Regions from separate parts of the Streptomyces sp. NPDC060027 genome, predicted to be linked through region 1. Evidence: riboswitches for the same ligand, from Rfam matches in the RefSeq annotation. Region 1 holds a riboswitch; each other region holds the start of a gene.

Region 1 (7,771 bases):
ATGCCGAATGACTCCTCCATCGGCGTCAGCTTGTAGAGCTGTTCGAGGACCGCCTCCGGCACGAAGCCGTTCTTGATCTCGATGACCAGGCGCAGTCCGTGCGCGCGGTCGGTGAGGTCCTTGACGTCGGCGATGCCCTGGAGCTTCTTCGCGCCGACCAGGTCCTTGATCTTGGCGATCACCTTCTCCGGGCCGACGGTGAAGGGCAGTTCGGTGACGACGAGGCCCTTGCGGCGCGCCGTGACGTCCTCCACCGACACCGTGGCGCGGATCTTGAAGGTGCCGCGGCCCGTCTCGTACGCGTCCCTGATCCCGGAGAGGCCGACGATCCGGCCGCCGGTGGGCAGGTCGGGGCCCGGGACGTGCTTCATCAGCGTCTCGAGGTCGGCGCCCGGGTACCGGATGAGGTGACGGGCGGCGGCGATGACCTCGCCGAGGTTGTGCGGCGGCATGTTCGTCGCCATGCCGACCGCGATGCCCGACGAGCCGTTGACCAGGAGGTTCGGGAAGGCGGCGGGCAGGGCCACCGGCTCCCGCTCCTGGCCGTCGTAGTTGGGCGAGAAGTCGACCGTGTCCTCGTCGATGGACTCGGTCATCAACGACGTCGCGTCGGCCATCCGGGCCTCGGTGTAACGCATCGCGGCCGGCGGGTCGTCGTTGCCGAGCGATCCGAAGTTGCCGTGGCCGTCGACCAGGGGCAGACGCATGGAGAAGGGCTGCGCCAGACGCACCAGGGCGTCGTAGATGGACGCGTCGCCGTGCGGGTGGAGCTTACCCATGACCTCGCCGACGACGCGGGCACACTTCACATAGCCGCGGTCGGGGCGCAGGCCCATCTCGTTCATCTGGTACACGATGCGGCGGTGCACCGGCTTGAGGCCGTCTCGGGCGTCCGGCAGGGCTCGCGAGTAGATGACCGAGTACGCGTATTCGAGGAAGGAGCCCTGCATCTCGTCCACGACGTCGATGTCGAGGATCTTCTCCTCGTACGAGTCGTCGGGCGGCGGGGTCTTCGTGCTGCGGCGGGCCATCGCTGCTGCGGCTCCTTCACAGTCTCTGCCGGGGCATGAGCGGGTTCTGACGCGCACCATTGTGGACCGCCCCACTGACAACCCGGACCGCGACCCGTCCGTAGCGCCCCCGCGGCGCGCTCCCCGGGCGCCGTCGAGACCGCTCCCGAGCGGCCCCCGGACCCGGTACCCGGCGGCCTCCGGGCCCCTTCGCGGTGCTTCTCGGAGGGTTCTCCGGGGTGTGTCAGGGACACGCGTAAGTCTCGCTCTCGGCGTACGAGGTGCGGGAACTTCGCCAGCCGTCCACGCGCTTGCATACAGTGGCAGGACCGACAGGAATGACGCAGTTCCGCGATCGAAGGGACGTACATGCCCATGGGTCACACGGCCACAGCTGAGGCAGGCTCCGGCGGCCTGACAGCGACCGAGCACCGCCTGGCCAACGGCCTGCGCGTGGTGCTCTCCGAGGATCATCTGACCCCGGTCGCGGCGGTGTGCCTCTGGTACGACGTCGGCTCGCGCCACGAGGTCAAGGGCCGGACCGGACTCGCCCACCTCTTCGAGCACCTGATGTTCCAGGGCTCCAAGCAGGTCCACGGCAACGGTCACTTCGAACTCGTGCAGGGCGCCGGCGGCTCGCTCAACGGCACGACGAGCTTCGAACGCACCAACTACTTCGAGACCATGCCCACCCACCAGCTGGAGCTCGCCCTCTGGCTGGAGGCCGACCGTATGGGTTCGCTCCTCGCGGCACTGGACGACGAGTCCATGGAGAACCAGCGCGACGTCGTGAAGAACGAACGCCGGCAGCGTTACGACAACGTCCCGTACGGCACCGCGTTCGAGAAGCTCACCGCGCTCTCGTACCCCGAGGGCCACCCGTACCACCACACCCCGATCGGGTCGATGGCGGACCTGGACGCGGCCACCCTGGAGGACGCCCGCGCGTTCTTCCGCACGTACTACGCGCCGAACAATGCGGTGCTGTCGGTCGTCGGGGACATCGACCCGGAGCAGACGCTCGCCTGGGTCGAGAAGTACTTCGGTTCCATCCCCGGACACGACGGCAAGGCCGCCCCGCGTGACGGCTCGCTGCCCGACACCATCGGCGAGCAGCTGCGCGAGGTCGTCGAGGAAGAGGTCCCGGCGCGCGCCCTGATGGCCGCCTACCGGCTCCCGGAGGACGGCACGCGCGCGTGCGACGCGGCCGACCTCGCGCTCACCGTCCTCGGCGGCGGCGAGTCCTCCCGCCTCTACAACCGGCTCGTACGCCGTGACCGCACCGCCGTCGCGGCCGGGTTCGGCCTGCTGCGCCTCGCCGGAGCGCCCTCCCTGGGCTGGCTGGACGTGAAGACGTCCGGCGACGTCGAGGTCCCGGTCATCGAGGCCGCCGTCGACGAGGAGCTCGCCCGGTTCGCCGCGGAGGGCCCCACCGCCGAGGAAATGGAGCGCGCGCAGGCCCAGTTGGAGCGCGAGTGGCTGGACCGGCTCGGCACCGTCGCGGGCCGCGCCGACGAACTGTGCCGGTACGCCGTCCTGTTCGGTGACCCGCAGCTCGCCCTGACCGCCGTGCAGCGCGTTCTCGACGTCACCGCGGAGGAGGTCCAGGAGGTCGCCAAGGCCCGCCTGCGCCCCGACAACCGCGCGGTGCTCGTCTACGAGCCGACCGCACCCGAAACGACCGACGCCACCGACGCCACCGACGCCGCTGACGAGACCGACGAGGAGGCGGCGAAGTGACCGAGCTCGCCACCATGGACTTCCATCCGCAGCCCCAGGCCGGCAGCCCCAAGCCGTGGGCCTTTCCCGCTCCCGAGCGCGGCACCCTGGACAACGGCCTGACCGTGCTGCGCTGCCATCGCCCCGGCCAGCAGGTCGTCGCCGTCGAGGTGATCCTCGCCGCGCCGCTGGAGGCCGAGCCCACGGGCCTGGACGGCATCGCCACGATCATGGCGCGCGCCTTCTCCGAGGGCACCGACAAGCACTCGGCCGAGGACTTCGCCGCCGAGCTGGAGCGCTGCGGCGCCACGCTCGACGCGCACGCCGACCACCCCGGCGTCCGCCTGTCCCTCGAAGTGCCCGTCTCGCGCCTGGCCAAGGCGCTCGGCCTGCTCAGCGACGCCCTGCGGGCACCGGCGTTCGCGGACAGCGAGGTCGAGCGGCTGGTGCGCAACCGGCTGGACGAGATCCCGCACGAGACGGCGAACCCGGCCCGTCGTGCCGCCAAGGAGCTCTCCAAGCAACTGTTCCCGGCGAGCGCGCGCATGTCGCGCCCGCGCCAGGGCACCGAGGAGACCGTCCAGAAGATCGACTCCGCGGCCGTACGCGCCTTCTACGAGAAGTACGTGCGCCCCGCGACGGCCACCGCCGTCGTCGTCGGCGACCTGACCGGCGTCGACCTCGACGAGTTGCTCGGCGACACACTCGGCTCCTGGACCGGTTCGTCCGCCGAGCCGCGTCCCGTGCCGCCGGTGAACGCCGACGACACCGGCCGCGTGATCATCGTCGACCGCCCCGGCGCCGTCCAGACGCAGTTGCTCATCGGCCGTGTCGGCGCCGACCGGCACGACCGCGTGTGGCCGGCCCAGGTGCTCGGCACGTACTGCCTCGGCGGCACCCTCACCTCGCGTCTCGACCGCGTCCTGCGCGAGGAGAAGGGCTACACCTACGGCGTGCGGGCGTTCGGTCAGGTCCTGCGCGCCGCGCCGGACGGCACGGGCGTCGCGATGCTCGCCATCAGCGGCTCCGTGGACACCCCGAACACCGGTGCGGCGCTCGACGACCTGTGGAAGGTGCTGCGCACCCTCGCGGCCGAGGGGCTGACCGACGCCGAGCGGGACATCGCCGTGCAGAACCTGGTGGGCGTGGCGCCCCTCAAGTTCGAGACGGCGGGGGCTGTCGCGAGCACGCTCGCCGACCAGGTCGAGCAGTACCTGCCGGACGACTACCAGTCGACGCTCTATCGGCAACTGGCCGCCACCGGCACCGTGGAGGCCACCGCGGCCGCCGTGAGCGCCTTCCCGACGGACCGTCTGGTGACTGTCCTGGTGGGCGACGCCGCGCAGATCGAGGAGCCCGTCAAGGCTCTCGGAATCGGTGAAGTCAGCGTGGTGGCCGCCGAGTAGAGCCCGCGCGACCGAGGGGCCCTGGTGACTGAAGAGTCACCAGGGCTCTCTTTTACCCGGACTTCGTCCCCAAGATGTCCGTATTGGTATGGAGGTTGCCCTTCTGCCCTGTGGGATGCGCTACAAAAACCGTGATCTGTTTGTTGTTCGAATGTCACCCCGTCTAGCGTCGGGCCGACTGTTCGTCAGGCAGTGCGCCGCGCCCGCGGCACCGGACAGTCATCGCCGAGTCCCCGCGTGGCGCGAGCCATGGGGAGCCGGGGACCCACACGTAGTCCCTGGGGTGAATCGGACGCCCTCCCCGGAGGGAGTCCGTAGGAGACCTTCCTGCTCCGAACCCGTCAGCTAACCCGGTAGGCGAGAGGGAAGGAAAGGACCAGCCCCTACATGGCGTTCACCTGTGGCACCGGGAAGCATCGTCGTCCGAACCGGGTGCACAGCACGACCACGAGCGCCGTCGGCGTCGCGGCACTGACCACCACCGGTGTCATCGGAACCCTGGCCGCCCCCGCCTTCGCCGCGGAATCCTTCGTCGAGCGGACCGGGCTGACCCAGGCCATCACCATCGGCGACTCGGTCGCCGACCAGATCGACGCCCAGGCCTTCGCGCAGCAGCGCGCCGCCGACGAGGCCGCCGCGCGGAAGAAGGCCGAGCAGGCCGCCCGCAAGCACGCCGCCGAGCAGGCCGCGAAGGCTCGCGAGGACAAGGAGCGCGCCGCCCGCGAGGCCGAGCGCAAGCGCCTGAACACCTTCGTCATGCCGATCACCGGTTCGTACGTCTCCACCGGCTACCAGGCCAGCAGCAGCCTCTGGTCCTCCGGCAGCCACACCGGCGTCGACTTCCACGCCGCATCCGGCACCTCGGTCCACGCCGTCGGCTCCGGCACGGTCGTCACGGCCGGCTGGGGCGGTGCCTACGGCAATCAAGTCGTGATCAAGATGCACGACGGCACGTACACCATGTACGGCCACCTTTCGTCCATCGGTGTGTCCGTCGGCCAGACGGTCACTCCGGGGCAGCAGATCGCTCTCTCCGGGGACACCGGCAACACCACCGGACCGCATCTTCACTTCGAGGCCCGGACGACCGCCGAGTACGGCTCGGACCTGAACCCGGTCGCGTACCTGCGTTCGCACGGCGTCAACGTCTGACGACCGCTTCGCCGCTTCTCCACCGCTTTCGATGCCCCGGCTCACCGAGCCGGGGCATCATCGTTTCCGGAGGGCGTCTGTCCAAAAAATATCCATGGATTCAGGCCTGCCATCGGAAATTCCGGCTTCCTGCAATAGAGTCACTGAACAAGCGTCAATCGATGGCGTTTCGCGGGGATTAAAGCGGAGGTCCGGTCATGCGTATTCCGGCGCACTCGGTATGCACGGCGATCCGTGACGACATCGTCGCGGGTGTCTACGAGCGTGGCGGCCGGCTGACCGAGGAACTGCTCGCGCGGCGCTACGGCGTCTCACGCGTCCCCGTGCGCGAGGCTCTGCGCACGCTGGAGGCCGAGGGCTTCGTGGTCACCCGCCGGCACGCGGGCGCGTGCGTCGCGGAACCCACCGAGCAGGAGGCGGCGGACCTCCTGGAGATGCGCATGCTGCTGGAGCCGCTGGGGGCCGCGCGGGCCGCCCAGCGGCGCACGGAGGCTCACCTCAAGGTGCTCCGGGGCCTGGTCAGGCTGGGGCAGGAGCGTTCCAGGAGGGGCCACAGCGAGGATCTGCGCTCCCTGGGCGGCTGGTTCCACGAGACGCTCGCACAGGCGTCCGGCAGCCCGGCGCTGACCTCCACGCTCGCCCAGCTGCGACACAAGATCGCCTGGATGTACTCGGTGGAGGCGCCGGCCAACCCCGCGGAGTCCTGGGCGGAGCACGGTGGCATCGTGGACGCGGTCGCCCGCGGCGACAGTGAGCGGGCCCGCGCGATCACGGCCCTGCACGCCGAGCGTGCGACGGCCGCGCACCGGCTCCGCTTTCCCGGCGGCGGAGATCGGCCGGAACGTGTGAGAACTTCGCAACATCCCGTAAACATGACGGGCCCGCGTCATTAACACAGGCGCCGTATACAAAGAGGGATATTCGGCAGGGGCCTATTTCTGATGCCCTTTTTGTTCGCGTGCCAGGAATTCGGGCGCGCGCTATTCTCGTGGCCGCGCGGCGCGGGTCGCGCGTGCCGCCGGGGAATTCCTGAACGGGGTGCGGAAAACGGCTGAGCCGCGCCGCCCGGAGAAGGGGTGGCGCGGCTCGGCCGTACGTGTCCTGGGTGCCTTGTGGGCTCAGACGGTCTCGGGGAGCTCGTCGAGCCCCTCGGCGACGAGCCTCGCCAGGCGGTCGAGAGCGGCGTCCGCGCCCTCGGCGTCCGACGCGAGGACGATCTCCTCGCCACCCTGGGCCCCCAGGCCGAGGACCGCGAGCATGGAGGCCGCGTTGACGGGGTTGCCGTCGGCCTTGGCGATCGTCACCGGGATGCCGGAGGCCGTGGCGGCCCGGACGAAGATGGAGGCGGGGCGGGCGTGGAGGCCCTCGTTCCAGCCGACGTTGACGCGGCGCTCAGCCATGTGATGCTGCCCTTCGGGTGTTCCGGGTTGTCTAGACCAGTGTCCCATATCGTGAAGCGTGCCCGGACGGTCCCTGGTCCGTCCACGGCGACGGCGGACCGCGGCTCGCTCCGGCGTCCGTCTCCACAGACTGCCTCGCGCCGTTGTCGTACGCGAGCCGTACTCTGGGGCCCATGCAGACCTCGTCGGACCGGCACGAGTACCCCGCTCACTGGGAGGCCGACGTGGTGCTGCGTGACGGCGGCACCGCGCGCATCAGGCCCATCACCGTGGACGACGCCGAGCGCCTGGTCAGCTTCTACGAGCAGGTGTCCGACGAGTCGAAGTACTACCGCTTCTTCGCGCCGTATCCGCGGCTGTCCGCCAAGGACGTCCACCGGTTCACCCACCACGACTTCGTGGACCGAGTGGGTCTCGCGGCCACGGTGGGCGGCGAGTTCATCGCCACCGTGCGCTTCGACCGGATCGACGCCGACGGCCGACCCGCGTCCTCACCCGCCGAGGAGGCCGAGGTCGCCTTCCTCGTGCAGGACGCCCATCAGGGCCGAGGCGTCGCCTCGGCCCTGCTCGAACACATCGGGGCCGTGGCCCGCGAGCGCGACATCCGCCGCTTCGCCGCCGAGGTGCTGCCCGCCAACAACAAGATGATCAAGGTGTTCACGGACGCCGGGTACACCCAGAAGCGCAGCTTCGAGGACGGCGTCGTACGCCTGGAGTTCGACCTCGAACCCACCGACCGGTCGCTCGCCGTGCAGCGCGCGCGGGAGCAGCGCGCCGAGGCCCGGTCCGTGCAGCGGCTGCTCGCCCCCGGCTCGGTCGCCGTCATCGGAGCCGGGCGCGCACCCGGTGGTGTCGGCCGCAGCGTCCTCGACAACCTGCGCGGAGCCGGGTTCACCGGGCGCCTGTACGCCGTGAACACGGCACTCCAGGAGAAGGAACTCGACGGAGTCCCGGCCCACCGCTCCATCCGGGACATCGCCGAGCCCGTCGACCTCGCCGTCGTCGCCGTGCCCGCCGCGTACGTCCCCGAGGTCGTCACGGAATGCGGCGAACACGGGGTGCAGGGACTCGTGGTGGTCTCCGC
Region 2 (7,771 bases), on a different contig from region 1:
AACCTCGCCGAGCGGAGCGGCCTGACCAACATCCGGGTCGCCAACGGTGACGCGATCATCCTGCTCCGCGAGATGCTCCCGCCCGCGTCCCTCGACGGCCTGCGCGTCTACTTCCCCGACCCGTGGCCCAAGAAGCGCCACCACAAGCGGCGGCTGATCCAGCCGGAGTTCCTGGATCTCGCCGCGACCCGCCTCGCGCCGGGCGCGCTCGTGCACTGTGCGACGGACTGGGAACCGTACGCGGAACAGATGCTCGAAGTGCTGAGCGCGCACCCCGACTTCGAGAACACCCGGCCGGACGGCGGTTTCGCGCCGCGTCCGGAGTTCCGGCCGCTGACCCGTTTCGAGGGCCAGGGACTGGACAAGGGTCATGTGGTGAACGACCTCCTGTTCCGGCGCGTACAGCATCGAGACCAGCACACCCCGGGCGACTGACCCGCACGCGGCGCTCCGGAGTCTCCCTGGAATCCCGGGACGACTCCGGTCACCCTCGCGGGCCACGCCCTCCCTCGTTAGGGTCAATGCCGTGGCCATCCATCCTCCGTACCCGACACAGTCCGGCGGCCCCGCCGGACCTGCGCTGAGACACCCGCACTGGTGGCAGCGCAGATGGGTCCGGTACGGATCGCTGATCACGCTGCTCGCGATGTCCGGTCTCGTGATCCTCGCCCTAGTCCGCGAGCAGACCGGCACCGAGGGTTTCCTGGTCGGCCTCGGACTGGCCGTGTTCCCCGTGCCGCTGCTCATCGCCGCTTTCCGATGGCTGGACCGGGTCGAGCCGGGCCCCTGGCACAACCTGCTCTTCTCCTTCGCCTGGGGCGCCTGCGCGGCCGCGCTCATAGCGATCGTCGCCAATAGTTTCGCGACCCGGTGGATAGCCATAGCGACCGCGGATCCGTCCAGCGCCGACACCCTCGGCGCGACCGTCATAGCGCCCGTCGTCGAGGAGTCGGCGAAGGCGGCGGCCGTCCTGCTGGTCTTCCTCTTCCGCAGACGGGACTTCACCGGGATCGTCGACGGTGTGGTGATCGCCGGGGTCACCGCCACCGGCTTCGCCTTCACCGAGAACATCCTCTATCTCGGCACCGCCTTCGGCACCGACCAGCTCAGCGGGGAGAGCGGGCTCGCCTCCGTCACCGCCGCGACCTTCTTCGTCCGCGTGGTGATGTCGCCCTTCGCGCATCCGCTGTTCACCGTGCTGACCGGCATCGGCTTCGGCGTCGCGGCGCTGTCCGCCGAGCGCCAGCATGTGCGCCGCGTGCTGCTCCCCCTGGCCGGACTGCTGCTCGCGATGGGCATGCACGCGCTCTGGAACGGCTCGTCGGGCTTCGGCGAGTGGGGGTTCTTCGGGGTGTACGCCGCGTTCATGGTGCCCGCGTTCGGGCTGCTGACCTGGCTGGCCGTCTGGACCCGGCAGCGTGAGCTGCGCACCGTGCGCGCGGAACTGCCCGCGTACACCGTCGCCGGGTGGCTGGGCGCGACGGAGCCGTGGGCGCTCGGCTCGATGCGGGCACGGCGGCTCGCCCGCGAGTACGCCGGCCACCACTTCGGGAAGGCCGCTGCGCGCTCGGTGGCGGAGTACGAGGCGTTCGCGACCTCACTGGCGTTCCTGCGCCACCGGGGACGCCTCGGCCGCGCGGGCGCCGATTTCGTCGTACGGGAGCGCGAGTTGCTCGACGAGCTGTGGCGCCGCCGGGGGATCGCCCGCCCGGCCCTCGCCTACGCGGCCCGCGCGACGACTCCGATGCCCGCGCCGCCGCCCTGGCCGGCCCACGGGTACACGAACGGCTACGGGTACGCCGCCCCGCAGCCGCAGCCGCAGCCGTACGCCCCGCCGGTGCCGTATCCCGCGTACAACCCGTACCGCTCGTAGAGGCGGCACCGCCCCGCATCACCGGCCCGACACCGGCGGGAGACGGCACCACCGGCGCGCGGCACCACCGACGGCTCGGCATCCCCGACGGCTCGGCACCGCCGACGGCTCGGCACCGCCGGTCGATGCCGGCGATGCCTGCGCCCTGTCCTCCGGCGGTTACGCCGACGCCTTGGACAACCGCGTCAGTTCGTCGTCCGTCAGGACCAGGTCCGCGACCCCCAGCAGGGCCGGGAGCTGCTCCACCGTCCGGGCGGAGGCGATCGGCGCGGCGACCGTCGGCTGGGCGGCCAGCCAGGCGAGGGCGACCGTCGCGACCTCGGAGCCATGGGCCTCGGCCACCTCGTCGAGGGCGGCGAGGACCCGCTGCCCGCGTTCCGTGTCGAGGTGCTTGGCCGCGGCCCCTGCCCGGGGCGAGTCGACCGTCGTGCCCGGGCGGTACTTGCCGGTGAGGAAGCCGGCGGCGAGCCCGAAGTACGGGACGGCGGCCAGGCCGGCCCGGGAGGCGATGTCCCGCCGGGCGCCCTCGTAGGTGTCGCGTGAGACCAGGTTGTACTGCGGCTGGAGCGCGACATAGCGCGCGAGGCCCTCGCGGTCGGAGAACTCCAGGGACTCCTGGAGCCGCTCGGGCGAGAGGTTGGAGGCGGCGATGTGCCGCACCTTGCCCGCCGTCACCAGCTCGTCGAGGGCGCCGATGATCTCGTCGACCGGCACCTCCGGCTTGTCGAAGTGCGTGTAGTAGAGGTCGATGTGGTCGGTGCCCAGGCGGCGCAGTGACGCGTCGGCCGCGGCCTTGATGTTGGCGCCGGACAGCCCCGGGTACGCGGGGTGCTGGCTGACCTTGGTGGCGACCACGATGTCCGCGCGGTTGCCACGGGTCTTCAGCCACTTGCCGATGATGGTCTCGGACTCGCCGCCCTCGTTGCCCTCGACCACGACGAGTAGGAGTCGGCCGTATCGAGGAAGTTGCCGCCGGCGGCCGCGTAGGCGTCGAGCACCGCGAAGGACCGGGTCTCGTCGGCCGTCCAGCCGAAGACGTTGCCACCGAGGGAGAGCGGGAAGACCTCGAGGTCGGACGAACCGAGCTTGCGAAGAGAAGTCATGCCCGACGTCAACGCCCCCACCTGATGCATGTATTCCGCACCCACTCCTGCGGGGCCTGGTGAGAGCGCGCGTCCGCACACGCCGGACCGGCAGCCCTGACGTCGGGGGGGTGTCGTCAGGACCGCCGGAGAAAAGGAAAGCCGCGCGCACGGCCAGGAGCCGCACGCACCGCGAGCACACGGATCACGAAACCTCGGGCACGAGGGGTCGCTCGTACGGATCAGCGCGCGTACGGCTCAGGGTCGTACGGCCAGGGAGCCCGTACGGGTCGGAGCCCGTACGGGTCAGAGGCCGTACGGGTCAGAGGCCGTACGGGTCAGAGGCCGTACGGGTCAGGGGTTGAGGCCCTTGCCCTGGAGCCACGCCATCGGGTCGATGCCGGTGGCGGCGCCGCCGGGGTGCACCTCGAGGTGCAGGTGCGGCCCGGTGACATTGCCCGTCGCACCCACGCGCCCGATGACATCACCGGTGGCGACCTTCTGGCCCACGCTGACGCTGATCGACGACTGGTGGCAGAACCAGAGCTCCGTACCGTCGTCGAGGGTGAGGATCGTGCGGTAGCCGTACGATCCGGCCCAGCCGGCCTCCGTGATGGTGCCGCTGTGGATCGCCTTGATGAGCGTCCCGGTGGGCGCCGCGAAGTCCAGTCCGGTGTGGTACCCGGAGGACCACATGGAGCCGGCCTCGCCGAAGGTCGAGGTCAGGGTGTACGAGGAGGTCGGCAGCGAGTAGCTCTTGGCGAGCTCGGCGAGGCGCTCGGCCTCGGCCTCCGCCTTGGCCGCGTCCTCCGCCTTCTTCTTCACCGCGGCGGCCTTGGCCTCCGCGTCGTCCTGCTGCTTGGCGGCGAGCGCGACGGCCTTCTTCGCGGCGGCGGCCTGGGCGGCCTGCTGGGCGGCGGTGTCGACCTGGTTCTGCTGCGACTCGGCCTGCTGCATGATGCGGGCGCGCAGCGCCTCACCGGCGTCCGTGGCGCCCTGGGCCGTGTCGACGCTGGTCAGACCGGCGCTCGTGAGCGGAGTGGTGGAACCCTTGGGAGCGCTGGATCCGCCGTCCGATATCAGGGCCTTGGCGGACTCGGTGACCGACGACAGGTCGGGCAGCGAGATCGAGACGGGCGCCTTGCCCGGCGCGGCGGTGGCCATGCCACCCGCACCGACGGCGGCTATGACACCCACGCCGAGAACGGTCGAGCTGCGGGCGAGTCCTCCACCGCGCTGCTTGCCTACGCGGTGCCGGCCGCGGACGGGAAGAACGGAATCCTCGGTGGGGTTCCACTCTTCCCAGGTTCCCTCGTCCTTGCCGGAGGCATAGCCGAAGGTGTGAGTGTCATTCGGCGCGAACGAGGTTGGCTGAGCAGGCCGGTTGGACGCCACGTGGGCGCACTCCTTTCCTTCCCTGTCGCCTACCGGGTTAGCTGACGGGTTCGGAGCAGGAAGGTCTCCTACGCGCGTATAACCACCGTGCTTCCACGGCGTAATACGCTCGATTCACCCCAAGTAGGTGGTTCCCCGGTTCCTTTGCAGGATTCGGCACGTGCGCACGGAGCCGTCTCTTGTGACGGCTGGGACGACCGCGCTGCGTTATCGAACGTTAATAGACTCAGGCACCGGATTCCAAGCTGTTCCGACTGATCATTAACAGCTTTTGGCCAGGACTTTGGGGTCATGGACGATGAAAAACGGGCGAGTTGACCACGTGACCTCGACACGGATTTATTTGACGGTGTGTCAGTCGTTATGCGGAGGGGCACTGTCCGATCACTCCTCGTGACAACGGCCGAGAAGACCGTACGCGTCGCGGGTGACGGCCGCCCAGAGCAGCCCATGAACCCGCTCGCGGGCCCACCTCAGACGCGCCGGACGGCGAGCAGCGCCATGTCGTCCGTCAGCGCGCCGCCGGTGTGCCGGCGGACCTCCTCGGCGAGGGCGGTCAGCAGCGCGTCGGGGCCGGGAAAGACCCGTCCTGCCAGCCGCGCGGCCGGATCGTAGAACTCCCCGCGCGGATCGCGGGCCTCGGACAGACCGTCGGTGTGCAGGAGCATCGTCGCCCCGCGCGGAAAGCGGGCCGTCAGCACGCGGTCGGGCCAGGTCCCCAGCTCGCTCATCCCGAGGGGCAGCGCGAAGGACTCGGCGGCGAGCGTGACGAGTGTGCCGTCGAGATGCAGGAGCAGGGGCGGCGGATGGCCGCGGTTGACGATGCGCACGATGTCCTCGTCGTACGGGATCTCCGCGAGGACGGCGGTGGTGAACTCCTCGAACGCGTCGGGGCTCTCGTGCCGGGTGCCCGGGCGCGTCAGCGCCCGCTCCAGCCGCCGTGCGACCGCCTCCAGGGACTCCTCCTGCTCGGCCGCCTCCCGGAACGCCCCGATCACCACGGCGACGGCGGCCACGGCGGCCATCCCCTTCCCGCGTACGTCGCCGACGACCATCCGCACGCCGTACGGCGAGTCCTGCACCGCGTACAGGTCACCGCCGATGAACGCGTCCGCCTGCGCCGCCTCGTACCGCGCCGCGACGTCGAGGCCGTTGATCCGCGGGTCGGGCTCGGGCAGCACGGCACGCTGCGCGAACTCGGCGATCTCCCGTACAGAGGCGAGCCGTTCGTCGCTGCGCCGGACGAGGATGTTGATGAGGACCGCGAGGACGGCGGCCGTCGCCACGGTGACCGACTCGGTGACCGCGTCGACCTTCAGGACGATGTCGAGCAGGTGGTGGACCAGGAACACCGTGCCGACGGCGAGAACGCCGGTGACGACGGTGCCGCGCAGCGAGTAGAGGGGCGCGGCGACCAGGGGCGCGGCCGTGAAGAGGGGGGCCGCGGTGAAGGCCGACGGCGTGAAGTAGTCGTAGATGATCCCCCCGACGAGGAGCAGCACCGGCAGGGTCCGGAGCAGGGTGCGCGCGAAGGAGATCCGGCGGGGAGCCGCTCCCACCGGACCGGGCAGCCGGGCGCCTCGGGGCAGACCGGGCGGCGACCTGTCGGCGCGGTCATGCGGTTCTCCGGATCGCTGCTCACCTCCTGGCTGCCCCACCCGTCCAGAAGACCCGGAGCGGGGACGGCGGGCGACCCGTGTGGCCCGACCGGGGGATCGCCGGCTGCCGGAAGGGGACCGGTCCGGAGAACCGGCCGGGAAGGGGAACGATCCCGGAGAGAACCGGCCGGAGGGCACAACACCAAGGGCCGGAACTCGTGAATCCGAGTTCCGGCCCTTGGTCTTCAGTAGCGGGGACAGGATTTGAACCTGCGACCTCTGGGTTATGAGCCCAGCGAGCTACCGAGCTGCTCCACCCCGCGTCGTTGAAACCAGTGTACGCCATCCGCGGGACCCGAAGCACACGCGTTCAAACGCGCCCCATGAGTGAGGCCGCGGGGTGGGCTAGCCGAGGAGATGCAGGTTGGGGGCCTTGGCGTGTTCCGCGTACTCGGGGAGGACGACGACGTCGGCGCCCGCGGCGGCGAGGAGCCCGTTCCCGTCGGCGTCCGCGACGAACGTGTCGGGCTCGCGCCAGGCGGTCACGACCCGGCGTACACCGGCGTCGAGGATCAGCCGGGCGCAGGGCGCGGGCCGGGAGGCGCGGCGGGCGCACGGCTCCAGGCTGCTGTAGACGGTGGCGTCGGCCAGCCGCGGATCGGCCGGGTCGATCTTGGCGAGGGCGGCCTCCTCGGCGTGCACGACGGGGTCGTCGCCCTCGCGGGAGTGGCCCCGGGCCAGCTCGGTCCCGTCGGCCGCGACGACCACGGCGCCCACGCTGAACGCGGTCTCCGAGGGCGGGCACAGCGCCGCCAGCTCGCAGGCGAGCTCCAGCCACCGCCGGTCCGCCGCGGAGGCGAGCGAGTCGGTGCCGGGCGCGGTGGGCACGTACCGGATGAGCACGACATCCCCGACGGGCCGGGTCTCCGCCAGCCGCATCCGGCCGGGGGGATAGGTGCCCGTTCCGAACAGCCGCGGCGCGTCCGGCTGCCCGACGAAGAGGGGGGCGACGGCGAGCTGCAGTTCGTCGGCCAGGCCCTCGCGCACGAGCTGGGTGTGGACCTTCCCGCCCCCTTCGACCATGAGGCGGCGCACGCCCCGTACGTCGTGGAGGTGTTCCAGCAGCGCGCGCCAGTCGAGTCCGGGGCCGGTCGGGACGACGTCGACGCCGGGGAGACCGTGCAGCCGGGCGGCTGCGCGCCGCGCGCCCTCGCCGGTCGTGTAGACGACCTTTTCGCCGCCCGTGTGCCAGAACTGTGCCTTCGGGTCGAGGTCGCCGGAGCCGCTGACGGTGACCTTCAGCGGGTACTCGGGGCGGCCGGCGGCGACGCGGGCCGCGCGCCGGTCGGCGGAGTTGACCAGGAGCCGCGGATTGTCCGTACGCAGGGTGCCCGCGCCCACCAGGATCGCGTCGCTGGACGCCCGCACCTCGTCGACCCGGTCGAAGTCGGCCGCACCCGAGAGCAGCAGCCGCTCGGGGCCGGTGTCGTCCAGGAAGCCGTCGAGGGAGACGGCGGCGGACAACAGGACGTAGGGACGGGGCATCGGGGCGCATCCTCCGGTCGCACGGGCACAGTGGTTCAACTTTTAAACAATACCTAGACTGAGTCCATGACGACCCGCTGGCTCTCCGCCGCCGAACAGCGCGCCTGGCGCTCGTACCTTTCCGCGACCTCCCTCCTGGAGGACGCCATCGACCGCCGGCTGCAGGCCGAGGCGGGAATGCCCCACCTTTACTACTCCATCCTGGCCAAGTTGTCCGAGGCGCCGGACCGGCGGCTGCGGATGACCGACCTCGCCGAGGCCCAGAAGATCACCCGCAG
Region 3 (7,771 bases), on a different contig from region 1:
CCGAAGTCGACGTGCCCGTCAGGCGGTTCGGCATCCCGGAGCAGTTCCTCGCGCACGCCAAGCGCGCCGAGGTGCTGGCCGACATCGGGCTCACGCCCGTGGAGATCGCCGGGCGGATCAGCGCCGGCCTGGCGGTCAAGGACGAGCGGTCCAAGGCCGCCCACGAGCTGTCGAAGGCCGCCGACGTGCCGGCCGAGGATGAGTTGTCCAAGGAGAAGAAGGAATGACCGACCCTGCGGAGAAGGGGGAGTTCGACCTCGGCGCGCTCCTCGCCGAGCGTGGAGCCGAGCGCTACGAGCTGCACTCGAAGTACCTGAACCACCAGCTCCCGCGCATGCTGCACACCATCGGATTCGACAAGGTCTACGAGCGGGCCGAGGGCGCGCACTTCTGGGACGCCGACGGCAACGACTACCTCGACATGCTCGCCGGATTCGGGGTGATGGGCCTCGGCCGCCACCACCCCGTCGTCCGGCAGGCGCTGCACGACGTCCTCGACGCCTCGCTCGCCGACCTCACCCGCTTCGACTGCCAGCCGTTGCCGGGTCTGCTCGCGGAGCGACTGCTCGCCCACAGCCCGCACCTGGACCGGGTGTTCTTCGGCAACAGCGGAACGGAAGCGGTCGAGACCGCGCTGAAGTTCGCCCGGTACGCCACCGGCAGGCCGCGGATCCTGTACTGCTCGCACGCCTTCCACGGACTGACCACCGGCTCCCTGTCCGTGAACGGAGAGGACGGCTTCCGCGACGGCTTCGCACCGCTGCTGCCCGACACCGCCGTCCCGCTCGGTGATCTCGACGCCCTGGCCAGGGAGCTGAAGAAGGGCGACGTCGCCGCGCTGATCGTGGAACCGATCCAGGGCAAGGGCGTCCACGAGGCCCCGCCCGGCTACCTGCGCGCCGCCCAGGAACTGCTGCACCGGCACAAGGCCCTGCTCATCGCCGACGAGGTGCAGACCGGCCTGGGCCGGACCGGGGACTTCTACGCCTACCAGCACGAGGAGGGCGTCGAACCGGACCTGGTGTGCGTGGCCAAGGCGCTCTCCGGAGGCTATGTGCCGGTCGGCGCGACCCTCGGCAAGGACTGGATCTTCAAGAAGGTCTACTCCTCGATGGACCGGGTCCTCGTGCACTCGGCGAGCTTCGGTTCCAACGCGCAGGCCATGGCGGCGGGCCTCGCCGTGCTCTCCGTCATGGAGAACGACCAGATCGTCGCCAACGCCCGGGTCACCGGCGAGCAGCTGAGGTCCCGGCTGGCCGCGCTGATCGACCGGTACGAGCTGCTCAGCGACGTACGCGGCCGGGGCCTGATGATCGGCATCGAATTCGGCCGGCCCAAGTCGCTCAAACTGCGCAGCCGCTGGACCATGCTGCAGGCCGCGCGCAAGGGCCTGTTCGCACAGATGGTCGTCGTCCCGCTGCTCCAGCGGCACCGCATCCTCACCCAGGTCTCCGGCGACCACCTCGAAGTGATCAAGCTGATCCCGCCGCTGGTCATCGACGAGCACGATGTCGACCGGTTCGTGGAGGCCTTCACCGCGGTCATGGAGGACGCGCACAGCGGCGGCGGGCTGATGTGGGACTTCGGGAAGACGCTGGTGAAGCAGGCGGTGGCGAACCGCTGAGGCCCGCCAGGCCCGCCCTCACCGGCGGGCCGACGGAGAAGGGGCCGGACTCTTTGCCTCTGGGGCAAGAAAATTGCCTCGGAGGCAATCATCGGGCTCAATGGACCTATGAGCACCGATCCAGGGACGGTCGACGAGCCGTCCGACGAGCTGCACGCCGTGGCGCCCCGGCTCCGCGCGCTGCGCCGCGCCGGCTCCCTCACCCTGGAGGCCGCGGCCCGTGCCGCGGGACTCTCACCAGCCCATCTCTCCCGTCTGGAGACCGGGCAGCGCCAGCCCTCGCTGCCGATGCTGCTCACGCTGGCCCGCGTCTACGGTACGACGGTCTCCGAACTGCTCGGCGAGACGGTCGCCGACCGTGACGCGATCGTGCGGGCCGCCGACATGGACCCGGCCCCGGCGGGCGGCTGGACCTACTGGCAGGCCGGCGCGGCCGGCCGCGGCATGCAGGCGCTGCGCGTGCACGTCCCGTACGGCTCGCAGGGCGACATCGTGCGCGTCCACCCCGGCGAGGAGTGGCTGTATGTTCTCCAGGGGCGGCTCAGGCTGCGCCTCGGGGACGCCGCGCACGTGCTCGCGCCGGGGGACAGCGCCCACTTCGACTCGCTCACCCCGCACCGCATCGCGGCCGTCGAGCGCGACGGGGCCGAGCTCCTCTTCGTACACACCCTCTTGCAGAGCCCCGTCGCCGCGCTGTGCCTCGGCCCGGCGACCGCCCACCCCACCTCGGGAGAGACGTCATGACCGAACCCACGGAACCCCGCCGGCCCTCCATGGAGGAGAAGTTCCCGCGCGCCCTGTGGGTGCGGCTGATCATCTATGTCGCCGTCGGCCACCTCTTCGCGGCCTTCATCTACCTGCTCTTCACGCTGGGCGCGCAGAACCAGTAGCGCACCGGCCGGGCGCGCGGGACAGGCCGACGCCCGGGCCCGGCGCGGGGAACCGGCGGACGTGCCCGGGCCCGGCGCGCGGCTCAGTCCAGCAGTCGCTCGCGCAGGCGCTCCCGCAGCTCCGGCGTCATGCCCAGGCCCTGCTCCAGGTAGACGTCGACGCTGCCCCAGGTCTCCTCGATCGCCTCGAAGGCGGCCGTCAGGTACTCCGCGCGCGCGTCGAACAGGGGGCTGAGCAGCTCCATGATCTCGGGGGAGTACGCGGAGGCCGAGGAGTTGGTGCGGTGCACCCTGTAGCGGCGGTGCGCGGCGTTCGACTCCAGGTAGTCGGCCACGATCGCGTCCTGCTCGACACCGAGGGCGAGCAGGGTGATGGCGATGGACAGTCCGGCGCGGTCCTTGCCGGCCGCGCAGTGCATCAGCGCGGGCACGCTGTCCTCGGCCATCGCGCGCAGCACCTGGGAGTGCTCGGCCGTGCGCTCCTTGATGATCCTGCGGTACGAGCCGATCATGCGGTTCGCGCCCTTGCCGTCGCCGAGGATCGCGTGCAGCTGGTCCAGGTCGCCGTCGCGGACCATCTTCCAGAACTCGCTGCCGTCGGCCGGGTCGGACAGGGGCAGATTCACGTTCCGCACGCCCGGCAGCTCGACGTCCGGGCCCTCCAGCTTCTGATCCGCGGCGTTGCGGAAGTCGAAGATCGTGTGGAGCCCCAGGGAGGCGAGGAACGCGGCGTCCTCCTCCGTGGCGTGCGCGAGGTGGCCGCTGCGGAACAGGTGCCCGTAGCGCACTCGTCGGCCGTCCGCGGTGGGCAGTCCGCCCACGTCGCGGAAGTTGCGCACTCCGCCGAGCTCGGGCTCGGTCGACGGGACCTGCTGCGTCACGGGGGCTCCTCCCATTCGGCCGTCGGCGTCGCCCGGCTGGACTCGGGCGACTCGTCGGCGGTTGTCTTCGGCTCGCGCTCTCGACGATACGACATGGGTTCCTGAGGCAATGAGTTGTCCACAGCCGCAGGCTTCAGGACGAGGCACCCATGATCATGTCGACCCCGATCGGGCCTGTTCGACGCCGCCGGGGCCGATGACCGAGATCGGCGCGGATGCCCGGACCTGGCCTCGTTCCGGGGTGAGTGCCGGTCACGCGACACACGTCTCCGACCGTGCGGCGGCCACGGCGCGCGTCACCGAACGCTACGAGCCGCCGCGCCCGCACCGGGCCCGGGGATCACGCGCGGCGCCCCCGCCGCGCCGAGGGGGCGCCATGCCGGTCCGGCCGCATGGCTCCGGATGGGCGAGCTGGTTTCCGACATAAGTGCACAAGTGCTACTAAAGCCGTCAAATCGTCCTAGATGGGGCGTCGTCGCATCACGGCGTGCGGATCGGACTCCGCGAGGGGCTGGATGTGATGGATATCCACCGACGTCGCATGTGACTGTTCTGTCCGAAATAGCGCCTTCATTCCAACTGTCCCTGAAATAAGGCACCGTGGGACGAGTCGCGTGAGGAGCGTCATATTCGTGACGATGCGTTGCCGTCCCCATTTCTCAACCCGCCCGCATTCCCGGGCGGGTTGAGGGGCCGTAAAGATCGTCATTCCACAGAGGGTGACGGCAATTCCCGCATGGATCAAGAAAGGTGAGCGCACAGAAACCGCACATAGTTGTCGACGCGCTCTCATCTCGCTTACGTTCTGCCTCAATCCGGACGGACGCCCAATCCTGCCGCCGCCCGGAATCCGCACACTCACCCGTACATGGCAGGAGCGGGGGACCCACAGGTTCCGTGCCTGGTCCGGTCTCCGGAACAGGCTAGGGGTACAGCCGCGCAGCAGCGTGGCCGGGCATCTCCAGCCCGCACCCGACAGCTCACCTCGCAGGCGCCGGAGAGGAATTCGTCATGCCCGCCAAGGGTAAGCACCGCCGTCCGAAGTCCCTGCGTTTCACCCGCTCGATCGCCGTGGCCGGCACCGGTGGCGCCGCGCTCGCGCTGCCTCTGATGGGAGCCACGGGCGCCCACGCCGCGACCCCGGCCACCGCCGTCGCGCAGCACGTCGAGAAGGCCGCGACCGCCGCTCCCGCGGCCAAGAAGGTCGCCACGACGAAGACGTACGCGGTGAAGTCCGGCGACTACCTCTCGAAGATCGCCGACGATCAGAACGTCACCGGCGGCTGGAAGAAGATCTACTCCGACAACCGCTCGGCCATCGGCAGCGACCCGTCGCTGATCCACCCCGGTCTGAAGCTGTCGCTCGGCAAGAAGGCCGCCTTCGCCGGCGCCACCCACTCGTCCACCCGGACGAAGGCCCCTGCGACGAAGGCCCCTGCGGCGAAGGCCCCCGCGGCCAAGGCCGAGAAGGTGACCACGGCTACCAACGCGGCCTCCGCCAGCAGCAGTTCCGGCTACACCCTGCCCGTCGACGGCGCCACCCTCGGCACCAGCTACAAGCTGGCGGGCAGCATGTGGTCCAGCGGTTACCACACGGGCGTGGACTTCGTGGTCCCGACCGGCACCACGATCAAGTCCATCGCCGCGGGCACGGTCGTCTCCGCGGGCTGGGGCGGCGCCTACGGCAACCAGGTCGTCATCCAGCACGCCGACGGCCGGTACTCCCAGTACGCCCACATGTCGTCCCTGTCCGTCTCGGCGGGGCAGAGCGTGACCGAGGGCCAGCAGGTCGGCCTCTCCGGCGCGACCGGCAACGTCACCGGACCGCACCTGCACTTCGAGGTCCGCACCACGCCGGACTACGGCTCGGACGTCGACCCCGTCGCGTACCTGCGCGCGCACGGTGTCACCGTCGGCTGACGCCCAGCCCTGCTCCTGAAGCCAAGCCCTGCTCCTGACGGCAGGACTGTCTCCGAAGGCCGGACCCCACGATCCCCGGGGTCCGGCCTTCGGAGTTTCCCGTACAAGGCGCGTGACCGCCGCGCGGCGATTCCCATGATTTCCGCTGCCCGTGGGTGGTCGCTGCCTCAACAGCCTTGATCGGAGCCCTATTCCGGAGTTGACCAATACTTGGCCAGTGGCCTATCTCACCGCACGTCAACCCCTCCCTACGGTCGCGTAGCTCACATCCGAGGGTGAATCATTGCTCGATGTGGCAGACGATTCGAAGAGTGACAACAGATCAGTGATCGGGTCGTACGTGGCGGTGGGGGACAGCTTCACCGAGGGCGTCGGCGACCCTGGGCCCGACGGGGCCTTCGTCGGTTGGGCGGACCGGTTCGCGGTCCTTCTCGCGGACCGGCGTCCCGAGGGCGATTTCACCTATACCAATCTCGCCGTGCGCGGCAAACTGCTCGACCAGATCGTCGAGACCCAGCTCCTGCGGGCGAAGGAACTCGGCCCGGACCTGGTCTCGTTCTGCGCGGGCGGCAACGACATCATCCGGCCCGGCACCGACCCCGACGAGGTCGCGGAGCGCTTCGAGCGCGCGATCATCGACCTCACCTCCGCCGTCGGCACCGTCATGGTGACCACCGGCTTCGACACCCGTGGCGTCCCCGTGCTCAAGCATCTGCGCGGCAAGATCGCCACGTACAACGGACATGTGCGGGCCATCGCGGACCGCTACGGTTGTCCCGTCCTCGACCTCTGGTCCCTGAAGACGATCCAGGACCGCCGTGCCTGGGACGGCGACCGCCTGCACCTCTCGCCCGAGGGCCACACCCGGGTCGCGCTCCGTGCCGGACAGGTGCTCGGCCTCGAGGTGCCCGCCGACCCGGATCAGCCCTGGCCGCCCCTGCCGCCGCGCGGCACGCTCGAGATGCGGCGCGACAATATCCAGTGGGCGCGCGAGTACCTGGTGCCGTGGATCGGACGGCGGCTGCGCGGGGAGTCCTCGGGCGACCACGTGGCGGCCAAGGGTGCCCTGTCACCGGACGACATCAAGATGCGCATCGAGTCGGTGGCCTGAGCCGCGACGACCTCCGTCGCGGCGCCACAGGCGGCGAGGGTACGGGCCGACTCGGCCGGTCGGGCGCAGGCCGGGCGACGGCGCCCGGGACGGACCGGGCCGACCGGTGAGGTGACGGCGACGGAGTGGCGCGGACGGGGCAGCGGGGCTGGGCACACGAGAACGGGCACCGGCACACGGAAGTGGGGCACGGGCACGGGCGCACAGGAGTGGGGCACAGACACCGGCGCACGGAAGTGGGTCGCGGGCACCGGCGCACAGGAGTGGGGCACACACACGGGCGCACGGAAGTGGGGCACGGGCACCGGCGCACGGAACTGGGGAACCGTGCCCTGCCCTAGCGCACCGCCGCCACCAACGCCTCGCGTTCGAGGCCCAGTTCGCGGGCGAGGGCCTCGTCCGCCCACTCCTGGGTCCGCGCCCGTGACACGGCGCCGTCGTACGCCGTCATCTGGACGGCCAGGCCGTCCAGCAGCGCCGTGAGCCGGAGGGCCGCACTCGTGGGGTCCGGGCAGCGGAACTCGCCCGCGGCCACGCCCTCCGCGATGACCTCGGTGATCGCGGCCTTCCACTGCCTGTCCAGATCGCGGGTGACCTCGCGCAGCGCGGGCTCGCGCAGGGCGGCGGCCCAGCCCTCGATCCACAGGCGCCAGCCCTTTGCCTGGCCGGTCGGGGCGTACCAGCGCACGGCCGTACGGAGGCGTCGCAGGGCGGTCGTACGGCGGCCGAGCAGCTTGCGGAGATGGGCGAGGTCGTCCTCGGCCGCGTAGGTGAACGCGGCGGCGACCAGCTTCTCCTTCGTCGAGAAGTGGTACAGCACCAGCGCGTTGCTCACCCCGAGGGACGAGGCCACGTCGGCGATCCGTACCGCCGCCACGCCCCGCGCCTCGATCTGTTCGACGGCGGCCCGCAACAACTCCTCACGCCGCTCCGCCACGCTCAACCGCACTCTCGCCACGCGGCAACCCTACACAGAGCCCCCTCGGGAGAGACCCCGAGGGAGTTGACGCCTTCCTCGGCTCCCTCGGCGGTCCGGCCCGTTCGGGCGGCTGCGGCCGGCCTCAGGACGGCTCCGTGCGCCCGACACGTCCGTACGCGGACGTCTGAAGGCCTGGGGCCGTCCTTCACGCCGCACCGTGAGCACACCCCTGGCCGGTGGGTTCGGAGCGGCCGATCCGGCGGAGGGCAGGCCCGTACCGGGCGGCCTCCCGTATCGGGCGGCCTCGTACTCCAGCGTCGACCCGAACGCGGACCATCCGGCGTCGTGGACGGACTTGGGCAGGCGCGTACGGGCGAGCCAGTCGACCGCCAGGTCCTCGACGGCACCCCGACGACGGGACGCGGG
Region 4 (7,771 bases), on a different contig from region 1:
ACGAATCCCCCGCCAGCGCCGCCCCCGAACTCTTCACCTGGGAGTTCGCCACCGATCCCTACCCGGCCTACGCCTGGCTCAGGGAGCACGCGCCGGTGCACCGCACCCGGCTGCCCAGCGGAGTGGAGGCCTGGCTCGTCACGCGGTACGCCGACGCCAAGCAGACGCTCGCCGACCAGCGGCTGTCCAAGAATCCCGCGCATCACGACGAACCCGCGCACGCGAAGGGCAGGACCGGGATTCCGGGGGAGCGCAAGGCCGAGCTGATGACGCATCTGCTGAACATCGATCCGCCGGACCACACCCGGTTGCGGCGGCTCGTCAGCAAGGCCTTCACCCCCCGGCGTGTCGCCGAATTCACCCCACGGGTGCAGGAGTTGACGGATCAGCTCATCGACCAGTTCGCGGCCAGGGGCTCGGCCGACCTCATCCACGAGTTCGCCTTCCCGCTCCCCATCTACGCCATCTGCGACATGCTGGGCGTCCCCCGCGAGGACCAGGACGACTTCCGGGACTGGGCGGGGATGATGATCCGGCACGGCGGCGGGCCGCGGGGCGGGGTCGCCCGGTCCGTCAAGAAGATGCGCGGCTATCTCGCCGAGCTCATCCACCGCAAGCGCGAGGCGCTGTCCGATGTGCCCGGACCCGGCGAGGACCTCATCTCCGGACTCATCCGCGCCTCCGACCACGGCGAGCACCTGAGCGAGAACGAGGCCGCCGCGATGGCCTTCATCCTGCTCTTCGCCGGTTTCGAGACCACGGTCAATCTCATCGGGAACGGGATGCACGCCCTCCTCACCCACCCCGAGCAGCGGGCCCGTCTCCAGGCCTCCCTCGCGGCCGGGGAGAGCGGACTGCTCGAGACGGGCGTCGAGGAACTCCTGCGCTACGACGGGCCCGTGGAGCTGGCCACCTGGCGGTTCGCGACCGAGGACGTGCGGATCGGCGGGCAGGACATCGCGGCCGGCGATCCCGTGCTCGTGGTCCTCGCCGCCGCGGACCGCGACCCCGAGCGGTTCGAGCGGCCGGACACGCTCGATCTCGCACGGCGTGACAATCAGCACGTGGGCTACGGCCACGGCATCCACTACTGCCTGGGCGCGCCGCTGGCCCGTCTGGAGGGGCAGACCGCGCTCGGCACGCTCCTCACCCGCCTCCCCGACCTCCGACTTGCGGGAGATCCGGCTGATTTGCGTTGGCGTGGAGGGCTCATTATGCGCGGATTGCGCACGCTTCCGGTGGAGTTCACCCCGGTCAAATAGCCCTTGATCGGTCCATCGGTGACCCTTCGCCACCCCTGTCGAGGGGGTTCTTCCGAATACCGGAAAGAGCACCCTTCCGGCTACCGGAACATGATGATCCATCAAATCTGTGATCTTCACGTGATCTGTACTGCATCGACTTGTGACAAGCGTTCGACTCCGGCTACGTTCACCCATCAACGCGGCACCTGCGCTTCTTACTTCGCAGGAGGCCCGTTGTCACCTGCTGTCACGCGAAAGGCTTCCGCATGCTCTCCGGGAACGGCCGTCACCGTCGCCCCCGTCAGGCCCCGGCCCTCATCGTCGCCGCAGGGGTGACCGGATCGGCGATCGCCATCCCGTTGCTCGCCGCGACGAGTGCGAGCGCGGCCGACGGAACCACCTGGGACCGGGTGGCACAGTGCGAGAGCGGCGGCGCGTGGAGCGCCGACAACAGCAACGGGTACTACGGCGGGCTACAGCTGACCCAGGACGACTGGGAGGCGTACGGCGGTCTCGAATACGCCCCGAGAGCCGACCAGGCCAGCCGTTCGCAGCAGATAGCCGTGGCCGAGAAGGTGCTCGACGACCAGGGGCTCGCGGCCTGGCCGACCTGCGGACCGCTCTCCGGGCTGAGCGCGGACTCGGGCGACGTGCGTGTCGACACGGGCCTGGCCGGCGACTCGTCGGCCGGCGGGAGCGAGTCGAGCGGCTCCGTTTCGTCCGGATTGTCGACTACGCCCAACTCATCCCCTTCATCCATCCCGTCCGGTTCAGCTGATTCGGGCGACTCCCCGGACGTGACCGACAACACCGCGAAGCCCAGCGCCTCGCAGGATTCCGGCAGCTCGGACAAGGCGACCGGCAAGGACGACAAGTCGGACAAGTCGGGTCAGGACGGCGCTTCTTCGGATGCCTCCGACGACGCGAGCGCCAGCACCGGGCGGCACCGTGGCGGCAGTGCCGACGAGGACGCGTCGGCCGGCGCGGCCGACGACCGCACCGACAGCGCCGCCGGGCGGCACGCCTCGCGCGGCTCGAGCGACTCGCGCGACGCCACGGACGACTCGTACGTCGTGGACGACGGGGACAGTCTCTGGAGCATCGCCGACGCCCTTGACCTCGAAGGTGGATGGGGCGGCCTGTACGTCGCGAACGAGGACACGGTCGGGGCCGATCCCGACCTCATCGTTCCCGGTCAGAGCCTGTCTGTTGCTACCGAAACGGTCGAAAAGTAGCGGGAGTTCACGTCACGGTTAGCTGTGGAATGTCCGGTTTGGCGCGAGTGAGAGATGGGTCTCAGAAGCCCTGATCGTCTTTGAAATTCCGCCGATCGACTGCTTACGGTCGTGACCGCTCGCCACAGCGGGCCCCGACGGTCACAACGCCGAATCCTGCCAGCGGCCGTACGGGAACAGTCGTCGCGTCATGCGCCGTAGGCAGGAGCGGGGGACCCAAGGTAAGCGCCGCGTCCGGGAGTTGAGAGACATCCGGAACGGCTTGGGGTTAAGTCGCGTGTCGGACGTCCTGGAGACGGGACCGAAGACACGCGGCCGGGCAACTCAACCGGCCCGAACCCGACAGCTCACCTCGCAGGCGTCGGTGAGGGGATCACTCCATGCTGTTTTCCAGCAAGGGCAAGCACCGCCGTCCGAACAAGGCCACCCGCGTCGCCACGCTCGCCGGTGTCACCGGTGTCGCCATCGCCGCTCCGCTGATGGCGGCCGGCAACGCCTCCGCCGCCACCGCCTCCGAGTGGGACGCCGTCGCCCAGTGCGAGGCCGGCGGCAACTGGTCGATCAACACCGGCAACGGCTACTACGGCGGCCTGCAGTTCTCGGCCTCCACCTGGGCCGCGTACGGCGGCACCGCCTACGCCTCCACCGCCGACCAGGCCTCGAAGTCGCAGCAGATCGCCATCGGCGAGAAGGTCCTCGCCGGGCAGGGCAAGGGCGCCTGGCCGACCTGCGGCGTCGGCCTGTCGAGCGCCGCGTACAGCGGTGACACCTCGACCCCGTCGACCCCGTCGGCCCCCTCCTCGTCGAGCGCCTCGCAGGGCAGCACCACCCGTACGACGGAGCAGCCCGCCTCCCGTTCCGCGGAGCGCCCGGCCGCCCAGAAGACCGTCACCACCCCGACCGGCAAGAAGGTCAAGAAGGGCGACGGCGAGTACAAGGTCGTCAAGGGTGACACCCTCAGCTCGATCGCCGAGAAGAAGCACGTCAAGGGCGGCTGGCAGAAGCTGTTCAAGCTGAACAAGGACGTCGTCGCCGACGCCGACTTCATCTACCCGGGCCAGCAGCTGCACCTCGGCTGAGCACGGCCGCGTACCGGCCCCCCATGGTCGCCCTCGGCGGACGGCGACCGCAGCCGGGCCGCGCGCAGCCTCACTCGCGCTGAACGACAGCTCCCCTCACAGGCCGGGCCTCCATGTGGAAGGCCCGGTGAGGGTCCCCGTCCCCACGGGCTCCCCGCTCCGGTGCTTGTTCCCCCGCATGCACCGGAGCGGGGTTTTTCATTTCTTTTTTTGTTCCGTTCAGGAACAATATGTACCCTCAGTTCTGCCCAAGGGGTGGTCGATCGGCTGGCCGATCCCCCCGGGCCGGTTAGGCTCATCCCGCAGGGCTGGCAAGTCCTGCGTACCCGCGTCACATCCCAGAAGGAGATGCTCGTGCCGTCCATCGACGTCGTCGTAGCCCGGGAAATCCTGGACTCCCGAGGCAACCCCACGGTCGAGGTCGAGGTCGGCCTCGACGACGGCAGCACGGGTCGTGCCGCCGTTCCGTCCGGCGCTTCCACCGGCGCCTTCGAAGCCATCGAGCTCCGCGACGGTGACCCGAACCGCTACCAGGGCAAGGGTGTCGAGAAGGCCGTCCTCGCCGTCATCGAGCAGATCGGCCCGGAGCTCGTCGGCTACGACGCCACCGAGCAGCGCCTGATCGACCAGGCGATGTTCGACCTGGACGCCACCGACAACAAGGGCTCGCTCGGCGCCAACGCCATCCTCGGCGTCTCGCTCGCCGTCGCGCACGCCGCTTCCGAGGCGTCCGACCTGCCGCTCTTCCGCTACCTGGGCGGCCCGAACGCGCACCTGCTGCCCGTTCCGATGATGAACATCCTGAACGGCGGGTCGCACGCCGACTCGAACGTGGACATCCAGGAGTTCATGATCGCCCCGATCGGCGCGGAGTCCTTCTCCGAGGCCCTGCGCTGGGGCACCGAGGTCTACCACACCCTCAAGTCCGTCCTGAAGTCCAAGGGCCTGTCCACCGGCCTCGGCGACGAGGGCGGCTTCGCCCCGAACCTGGACTCCAACCGTGCCGCGCTCGACCTCATCGTCGAGGCCATCAAGCAGGCCGGCTACGTCCCCGGCGAGCAGGTCGCGCTCGCCCTCGACGTCGCGGCGTCCGAGTTCTACAAGGACGGCAAGTACGAGTTCGAGGGCAAGTCCCGCTCGGCCGCCGAGATGACCGAGTACTACGAGGAGCTCGTGGCGGCCTACCCGCTCGTCTCCATCGAGGACCCGCTCTTCGAGGACGACTGGGCCGGCTGGAAGGTCCTCACCGACCGCCTCGGCGACAAGGTCCAGATCGTCGGCGACGACCTGTTCGTCACCAACCCGGAGCGCCTGGCCCGCGGCATCGAGGAGGGCACCGCCAACGCGCTGCTCGTCAAGGTCAACCAGATCGGTTCGCTGACCGAGACCCTGGACGCCGTCGAACTCGCCCAGCGCAGCGGCTACAAGTGCATGATGTCCCACCGCTCCGGCGAGACCGAGGACGTCACCATCGCCGACCTGGCCGTCGCCACCAACTGCGGCCAGATCAAGACCGGCGCCCCGGCCCGCTCCGAGCGCGTCGCCAAGTACAACCAGCTGCTGCGCATCGAGGAGATCCTCGACGACGCCGCGGTGTACGCCGGCCGCTCGGCGTTCCCCCGCTTCAAGGACTGACCCCGCAAGGCTCAGGAAGCGTCGTCCGTACGTCCCCGCACTCGGTCCCGTACCGTGTGCGGGGACGTACGCGCGTGACGGGCCCCTACCGACGGGCCAGTACTGGGGAGGCGGGACTCATGGCCGTGAAGGACCGGGACCGGTTCTCCACCTCGACCCGGCTGAAGCTGCTCGGCGAGCAGACGGCGGCCCGGGTCTACCGCTCCCAGACCAAGCGGCAGGCGCGCCGCTCCCGGCTGACCGGCCGGGCCGCGCTGCTGGCCCTCGTCCTGTGCTCCCTGATCGTCGCCCTCGCCTACCCGATGCGGCAGTACGTCTCCCAGCGCGCCGAGGTCGCCGACCTGGAGCGGCAGCGGGAGCAGGCCCGGCAGCGGGTCGAGCAGCTGCGCGACCTCAAGGCGCGCTGGCAGGACGACGCGTACGCCGAGCAGCAGATCCGGCAGCGGCTGCACTATGTGATGCCGGGCGAGACCGGCTACGTGGTGATCGACCCGGACGCGGCGAAGCAGGCCCGCGCCGACAAGGGCACCACCGACCGCCCCTGGTACGCCAATGTCTGGGACGGCGTGGACAAGTCCGACGCCGCCGACCAGTGACGACCCATGAACTGACCAGAAAGACACGTGACTCACGGCATGGAAACGCCACCGCCCACCACCCCGCGCACCGAGCCCACCGACGCCGACGTCGAGGCCTTCAAGCAGCAGCTCGGCCGGCCGCCGCGCGGGCTGCGCGCGATCGTGCACCGCTGCCCCTGCGGTCAGCCGGACGTGGTGGAGACGGCCCCCCGCCTCCCCGACGGGACGCCGTTCCCGACCACGTACTACCTGACGTGCCCGCGGGCCGCGTCGGCGATCGGGACGCTGGAGGCCAACGGGGTCATGAAGGAGATGACCGACCGGCTGGCCACCGACCCCGAACTGGCCGCGGCCTACCGCGCCGCCCACGAGGACTACATCGCGCGCCGTGACGCCATCGAGGTGCTGGCGGGCTTCCCGAGCGCGGGCGGTATGCCGGACCGGGTGAAGTGCCTGCACGTCCTGGTCGCCCACTCGCTGGCCGCGGGGCCGGGCGTGAACCCGCTCGGCGACGAGGCGATCGCGATGCTGCCGGAGTGGTGGCGCAAGGGGGCGTGCGTGACGCCGCCCGGCCCGCCGTCCGGCGACGAGCGGCAGGTGGAGAGGTCCGGAGAGGGCGCCGACGCCGGCCACTTCGCCTTCAAGCCTGCTCGGTCGGGTGAGCCGGGTGAGCCGGGTGAGTCCGCCGGGTCCGGCGAGGACGACCAGTGACCCGGGTCGCCGCCGTCGACTGCGGTACGAACTCGATCCGGCTCCTGGTGGCCGACGCCGACCCGCGGACGGGTGGACTCGTCGAACTGGACCGGCGGATGACCATCGTCCGGCTGGGCCAGGGCGTCGACCGCACCGGCCGGCTCGCCCCCGAGGCGCTGGAGCGGACGTTCGCCGCGTGCCGTGAGTACGCGGCGGTCGTCAAGGAGCACGGCGCCGAGCGGCGGCTGCGGTTCGTGGCCACCTCCGCCTCCCGGGACGCCGAGAACCGGGACGAGTTCGTGCGCGGGGTGCTGGACATCCTCGGCGTCGAGCCGGAGGTCATCACCGGGGACCAGGAGGCGGAGTTCTCCTTCACCGGGGCGACCAAGGAGCTGACCGGGCGCGACGACCTGGCCAAGCCCTACCTGGTCGTGGACATCGGCGGCGGTTCGACCGAGTTCGTCGTCGGGGCCGACCGGGTGGACGCGGCACGCTCCGTGGACATCGGCTGCGTACGGATGACGGAGCGGCACCTCGTGCACGACGGTGCCGTGACCGACCCGCCCACCGCGGAGCAGATCGCGGCCATGCGCGCCGACATCGAGGCGGCCCTCGACCTCGCCGGGGAGACGGTCCCGCTGCGCGAGGCGCGCACGCTGGTCGGGCTGGCCGGCTCGGTCACCACGATCGCGGCGATCGCGCTGGACCTCGACGCCTACGACTCCGCGAGGATCCACCACTCCCGGGTCTCAGTCGACCGGGTCCGCGAGATCACCGCATGGCTGCTGCGCTCCACCCACGCCGAGCGCGCGGCCGTCCCCTCCATGCATCCGGGGCGCGTCGACGTGATCGCCGCGGGTGCCCTCGTGCTGCTCTCGATCATGGAGCGGACCGGGGCCCGGGAGGTCGTCGTGAGCGAGCACGACATCCTCGACGGCATCGCGTGGTCGGTGGCCTAGGTCTCCTTCGCTACCGATCAGTGGCCCTCGGCTGAGCAGGTCGGATAACGTATGAGCGCGCCTGAGGGGGTTGTGGAACCCCCTCGGCGGGGCCTCGCCGGGAAAGTTCGTGAAGTTCTTCACAAGGAAAAAGGCCCTGCCGGGCGAGGAAGGGGCCACTTGGGCCCTTCCCCGGCGCTCGGGCGGTCCGGGAGCCTGCTCGACGGAGCATTGCGGCCGCGTTTCCGGGCAGTGAAACAGAGGTGTGGTTCGCTGGGCTGAACGGGTTGGACCGCAGCTCACGCGGTGTTGACAACGGTACGAACCGTACGGTGGTTCCCCCGGGTCACCATGACCTCGATCACGTGG

Evidence for each region. Region 1 has a riboswitch for cyclic di-AMP ahead of ACFWBT_RS15775 (M23 family metallopeptidase). Riboswitches for the same ligand answer to the same signal wherever they lie in the genome.
Region 2: it holds a riboswitch for cyclic di-AMP, as region 1 does, so the genes downstream of both, ACFWBT_RS32640 (M23 family metallopeptidase) here and ACFWBT_RS15775 (M23 family metallopeptidase) in region 1, are expected to answer to the same signal.
Region 3: it holds a riboswitch for cyclic di-AMP, as region 1 does, so the genes downstream of both, ACFWBT_RS02675 (peptidoglycan DD-metalloendopeptidase family protein) here and ACFWBT_RS15775 (M23 family metallopeptidase) in region 1, are expected to answer to the same signal.
Region 4: it holds a riboswitch for cyclic di-AMP, as region 1 does, so the genes downstream of both, ACFWBT_RS05935 (transglycosylase family protein) here and ACFWBT_RS15775 (M23 family metallopeptidase) in region 1, are expected to answer to the same signal.

The regions. Positions count from the first base shown of each region.
Region 1 is NZ_JBHWVI010000051.1:27,539-35,309, reverse strand. It holds gene ACFWBT_RS15790 (DNA topoisomerase (ATP-hydrolyzing) subunit A) at 1-1,031, opposite strand, end outside; gene ACFWBT_RS15785 (M16 family metallopeptidase) at 1,380-2,750, shown strand; gene ACFWBT_RS15780 (M16 family metallopeptidase) at 2,747-4,135, shown strand; cyclic di-AMP (ydaO/yuaA leader) riboswitch at 4,349-4,510, shown strand; gene ACFWBT_RS15775 (M23 family metallopeptidase) at 4,523-5,287, shown strand; gene ACFWBT_RS15770 (GntR family transcriptional regulator) at 5,485-6,180, shown strand; gene ACFWBT_RS15765 (HPr family phosphocarrier protein) at 6,406-6,687, opposite strand; gene ACFWBT_RS15760 (GNAT family N-acetyltransferase) at 6,861-7,771, shown strand, end outside.
Region 2 is NZ_JBHWVI010000183.1:3,907-11,677, reverse strand. It holds gene trmB (tRNA (guanosine(46)-N7)-methyltransferase TrmB) at 1-435, shown strand, start outside; gene ACFWBT_RS32650 (PrsW family intramembrane metalloprotease) at 527-1,873, shown strand; partial or broken gene ACFWBT_RS32645 (aldo/keto reductase) at 2,033-2,976, opposite strand; gene ACFWBT_RS32640 (M23 family metallopeptidase) at 3,310-4,350, opposite strand; cyclic di-AMP (ydaO/yuaA leader) riboswitch at 4,362-4,519, opposite strand; gene ACFWBT_RS32635 (PP2C family protein-serine/threonine phosphatase) at 4,824-5,909, opposite strand; tRNA gene ACFWBT_RS32630 (tRNA-Met) at 6,198-6,271, opposite strand; gene ACFWBT_RS32625 (dihydrofolate reductase family protein) at 6,354-7,493, opposite strand; gene ACFWBT_RS32620 (MarR family winged helix-turn-helix transcriptional regulator) at 7,560-7,771, shown strand, end outside.
Region 3 is NZ_JBHWVI010000005.1:72,767-80,537, reverse strand. It holds gene dxs (1-deoxy-D-xylulose-5-phosphate synthase) at 1-227, shown strand, start outside; gene ACFWBT_RS02695 (aspartate aminotransferase family protein) at 224-1,624, shown strand; gene ACFWBT_RS02690 (helix-turn-helix domain-containing protein) at 1,733-2,368, shown strand; gene ACFWBT_RS02685 (DUF6126 family protein) at 2,398-2,514, shown strand; gene ACFWBT_RS02680 (tyrosine-protein phosphatase) at 2,598-3,395, opposite strand; cyclic di-AMP (ydaO/yuaA leader) riboswitch at 4,245-4,402, shown strand; gene ACFWBT_RS02675 (peptidoglycan DD-metalloendopeptidase family protein) at 4,407-5,315, shown strand; gene ACFWBT_RS02670 (SGNH/GDSL hydrolase family protein) at 5,641-6,426, shown strand; gene ACFWBT_RS02665 (TetR/AcrR family transcriptional regulator) at 6,764-7,384, opposite strand.
Region 4 is NZ_JBHWVI010000014.1:40,237-48,007, forward strand. It holds gene ACFWBT_RS05925 (cytochrome P450) at 1-1,262, shown strand, start outside; gene ACFWBT_RS05930 (transglycosylase family protein) at 1,511-2,479, shown strand; cyclic di-AMP (ydaO/yuaA leader) riboswitch at 2,663-2,855, shown strand; gene ACFWBT_RS05935 (transglycosylase family protein) at 2,860-3,558, shown strand; gene eno (phosphopyruvate hydratase) at 3,907-5,193, shown strand; gene ACFWBT_RS05945 (septum formation initiator family protein) at 5,313-5,789, shown strand; gene ACFWBT_RS05950 (DUF501 domain-containing protein) at 5,829-6,482, shown strand; gene ACFWBT_RS05955 (exopolyphosphatase) at 6,479-7,423, shown strand.